2 regions of the Streptomyces sp. NPDC047042 genome follow, and region 1 is predicted to be linked to the other one. Evidence: riboswitches for the same ligand, from Rfam matches in the RefSeq annotation. Region 1 holds a riboswitch; the other holds the start of a gene.

Region 1 (2,196 bases):
ACCACCCACTCGGTGTCGGGTTCGGTGATGGGCGCCGGCCTCGGCCGCAAGGGTGGCGTGGTCCGCTGGTCGACGGCGACCCGCATGTTCGTCGCGTGGGGGCTGACGCTGCCCGCGGCGGCTCTCGTCGGCGCGCTCGCGGAGTACGTCACCGGGTTCGGGGACTGGGGTACGGCACTGGTGGCCGTCTTCCTCATCGCCTCGAGCGCGGCGATCTGGGTCGTCTCGCGCCGCGAGGTGATCGACCACACCAACGTCAACGACGTCCAGGAGGCCGACGCCGAGCCCGCGGGCGTCATCACGACGGCCATCGCCGCCGTGACCCCGCCTCCGACCGGCACCGTCACCGAGGGTCTGACGGCCACCATCCCCGCCCCGGCCGAGGTCACGGCGAAGCCGTCGGCCACGGCCCTCTGAGTCCGACTCCCGGTCCGCGTAAGAAGCTGAAGGAAGCAGAAGGAAGCAAGATGAAGATCGACTGGGCAGCCCTCGGCTCCGTCTTCGGCGTCAGTCTCGTCATCACCGTGGCCATGGTGGGCGTGTTCACCCTGGGCATCGCCGGACTCTCGCGCCGCGAACGGGCGGCCGCACAGGGAGAGTCGGCGGGACTCGCGGTCACGGGCGCGTACGCGTGCTTCGCCGCCTGTGCGGCCGTGGTGGCGTACGGGATCTATCTGATCGTGGCCTGACAGCGGCATCGATCATCTCCTCCTCGTCGCCCGCTCCGTCCGTGGCCATCTCGTCGGTGGTCACGGGCAGGGCGGGCGTTTTTCGTCGCCTCGATCCGGTCGCGATGTGGGGCACAGCACAGTCCTCCCTTCCAGGTCAACGGCAAGTTGACGGGTGTTCCGGGCCCGTGGTGGACTGCCGGAGCCATGTACGGCAGCAGGAGAGGAAGCCGGTGTGAATCCGGCGCGGTCCCGCCACTGTCACCGGGGTAGGTAACCCCGGGAGCCAGGAACTCTCGCCGCCGGTCTCGTCGAACCAGGGCGTGGACACCCTGAGTGAGGACATATCGCCATGCTCGGCTGCCGTTCGAGGTACAGCACCGGATCGCTGCCCGCTTCCACGGCCGGCTGAGCCGTGCGTGCCGATCGCGTCTTCGCGTACGGCGCCACCGCCGGACTCCTCGGTGATCTGATCCTGGGCGACCCTCGCCGCGGGCATCCGGTCGCCGTGTTCGGGCGGGCCGCCGGCGCCGTCGAGCGAATGCTGTGGCGGGACCACCGAGGCTGGGGCGCGCTGCACACCGCCGTGTGCGCGGGAGGCGCCGTCGCCCTCTCCGCGGCGGCCACTCGCCTCGTACGTCCGTCCGCTGCCGCTTCCGTCGCGCTGACCGCCGCCGCCACCTGGGCCGTCGTCGGCGGGACCTCGCTCGCGCGCGAGGCCCGGACCATCGGGCGTTCGCTGGAGACCGGGGACATCGAGGGGGCGCGGGAGCGGCTGCCCCATCTCTGCGGACGGGATCCCCAGGCCCTCGACGCCGACGGGATCGCCCGGGCCGTCGTCGAGTCCGTCGCCGAGAACACCTCCGACGCCGTCGTGGGCGCGCTGGTCTGGGGCGCCATGGGAGGGGTGCCCGGGCTGGTCGGGTTCCGGGCCGTCAACACCCTTGACGCCATGGTCGGGCACAAGTCCGCCCGGTACCGCAGGTACGGGTGGGCCTCCGCCCGGCTGGACGACGCGGCGGGCTGGCCGGGAGCGCGGCTCACCGCCGTACTGGCCACCCTCACCGGCGGTGATCCTCGCGGGGCCGTACGGGCCTGGCGGGACGACGCCGGGAAGCATCCGAGCCCCAACGCCGGGCCCGTGGAAGCCTCTTTCGCGGGCGCCCTGGGTGTGCGGCTCGGCGGGACCCTGTCCTACGGCGGACGTGTCGAGCATCGGCCTGTGCTGAATCAGAAGGGGCGGTCAGTGGAGGTTCAGGACATCGAGCGGGCCGTACGGCTGTCCCGTCGCGTCGGTCTGCTCGCGCTCGGCGTCGGTGTCGCCGGGCGGGCCGGCGTCAGGGCCGCCGGGCGGGTTCTCGCGGCCGCGAAGGGGCGTGTCTCATGAGCGGCGGCACGGTCGGTGGCGGGCTGCTCGTCGCCGGGACCACCTCCGACGCAGGCAAGAGCGTCGTCACCGCCGGGATCTGCCGGTGGCTCGTACGACAGGGGGTCAAGGTCGCGCCGTTCAAGGCGCAGAACATGTCCC
Region 2 (2,196 bases), on a different contig from region 1:
GGGAGTACGACAGTCCGATGCCGCCGGCGTGCTTGGAGAGGCGGGCGACCTGGTGGTAGCGGTCGTAGATGGAGTCCAGCTCGTCGATCGGGGAGTCGAGGAGGTAGCAGGACGACATCTGGGGGTGCCGGGTACCGGAGTTGAACAGGGTGGGGGAGGAGGGGAGGTAGTCGAGGCGGCTCATCAGCCGGTAGAGCGCGGCGACTTCGTCGAGGGCCCGCTGACTGTCGTCCTCCGCCAGACCGCTCGCCACGCGCAGCATGAAGTGCTGGGGAGTCTCGATGACCCGGCGCGTGATCGGGTGGCGCAGGAGATACCGGCTGTGCAGCGTCCGCAGCCCGAAGTACCCGAAGCGGTCGTCGCCCTCGACGTCGATCAGGGCGTTCAGCCGGTCCGTGTGCAGCCGTACGAACTCGGCGGTGCGGTCGGCGATCAGGCCCTCCCGGTGTCCGACCTCGACCGACCCGGAGAAGGAGGTGACGCCCTGTGAGGCGGCTTCCGCGGCGATGGTGACGGTCAGCAGCCTGGCGGCCAGCCGGGAGTAGGCGGGGTCCTCGGAGATGAGGCCGGCCGCCGCCTCGGTGGCCAGCTCGCGCAGCTCCGACGCGTCGGCCCGCGCGGACCGGCCGCGCAACGCGGCGGCGGCGACCCGGCCGGGGTCGGTGTCGGGGAGGTCGGCGGTCAGCTCGGTCAGGGTCCGCAGCAGGGCGGCACCGGGACCGTCCGTCTCGACCGCGTCCACTGGGTTCGCTGAAGCCGGTTCGGCTGGCGCGATGGTCACAGGGGGGCTCTCCCTCGCTCGGCACGGGGCCTTGCGGAGGGCAGCGGGGCACACGGACGCCATACGGGTACGCGCGCGTCCACCGGCCCACTCCACGAGGCCCGGACGTCAGGCACCCGGACCGGTCGGCCGGGCGCACTGTCGGCAGGTCCTCGGACTGACCACGCGCACAAACATGCACGAGTACACCGTTGCGGGACAGTTCCGGATTCCCACCGGATTCCCCTGCGACGACAGCGAGCACGAGCATACATCTTGTGCCGGGCCCGGAAAGCACCCCCACATGTTGTGTCGAAACGGCGAGTTGAGCAGCTTTTAGGGGCGCGGGGAACTGCGCGACAAGCCCCCACCGGGCCCGCGGACAAAAATCCACGGACCCGGCGGAGCCATCAGTGCGCCGAGCCAGCCGTGGCCGGCGGCAGTTCCACCGCCACCCCCGGATCCCCCGCATCCGCCGTGTAGTCCGACGCCTTCGTCTCGTCCACCCCATCCGGCGCCTTCAGCGCCCTCAGCACAAACGTAAGGACCACCGTGACAACGACGTTCAGGACGAACGCCGTCAGCCCGATGTACCCGATCTCACCGATCCCCGGAATCTCCTTCGCGCTGCCCCCGAAGTGCTTCTGCGTCGGAGACGCGACCCCGTACGCCGCCAGCGTGCCGTACAGCATGCCGACCGCCCAGCCGGCCAGCAGCGCCCAGCGGTGGAACCAGCGGGTGAACAGGCCGCCCACCAGCGCCGGGAAGGTCTGCAGGATCCAGATGCCGCCCAGCAGCTGGAAGTTGATGGCGACCGTCTTGTCCATGGTCAGGACGAAGACCAGCGCGCCCACCTTCACCAGGAGCGAGACCAGCTTGGAGACCTTCGTCTCCTGTTCCGGAGTCGCATCGGGCTTGAGGAAGTCCTTGTAGATGTTCCGCGTGAAGAGGTTCGCCGCCGCGATGGACATGATGGCCGCCGGGACGAGCGCCCCGATGCCGATCGCCGCGAAGGCCACGCCCGCGAACCAGGACGGGAACATGTTCTCGAAGAGCTGCGGGATCGCCAACTGGCCGTTGGTGACCTTGACTCCGGCCGCGATGGCCATGAAGCCCAGCAGTCCGAGCAGGCCCAGCATCAGCGAGTACAGGGGCAGGATCGTGGAGTTGCGGCGGATCACGTCACGGCTGCGGCTGGAGAGGACCGCCGTCACGCTGTGCGGGTACATGAACAGCGCGAGCGCCGAGCCGAGCGCCAGCGTGGCGTAGGTCCACTGCGAGGCCTCGCCGGGAGCGATTGCCCCGCGCGGTTTGCCGGTCGCTGGGCTGGTCTGGGAGAAGGCGTCGCCCGCGGCCTTGAAGATGTCGTCGAAGCCGCCCAGCTTGATCGGGATGTAGATGATCGCGACCGCGATGACGAGGTAGATCAGCCCGTC

Evidence for each region. Region 1 has a riboswitch for cobalamin ahead of ABZ855_RS41715 (cobalamin biosynthesis protein). Riboswitches for the same ligand answer to the same signal wherever they lie in the genome.
Region 2: it holds a riboswitch for cobalamin, as region 1 does, so the genes downstream of both, ABZ855_RS20405 (ribonucleoside-diphosphate reductase subunit alpha) here and ABZ855_RS41715 (cobalamin biosynthesis protein) in region 1, are expected to answer to the same signal.

The regions. Positions count from the first base shown of each region.
Region 1 covers NZ_JBEYVP010000052.1:16,787-18,982, reverse strand. The annotation lists gene ABZ855_RS41725 (inorganic phosphate transporter) at 1-417, shown strand, start outside; gene ABZ855_RS41720 (hypothetical protein) at 468-689, shown strand; cobalamin riboswitch at 844-987, shown strand; gene ABZ855_RS41715 (cobalamin biosynthesis protein) at 1,084-2,055, shown strand; gene ABZ855_RS41710 (cobyric acid synthase) at 2,052-2,196, shown strand, end outside.
Region 2 covers NZ_JBEYVP010000016.1:154,598-156,793, reverse strand. The annotation lists gene ABZ855_RS20405 (ribonucleoside-diphosphate reductase subunit alpha) at 1-781, opposite strand, end outside; cobalamin riboswitch at 907-1,048, opposite strand; gene mctP (monocarboxylate uptake permease MctP) at 1,171-2,196, opposite strand, start outside.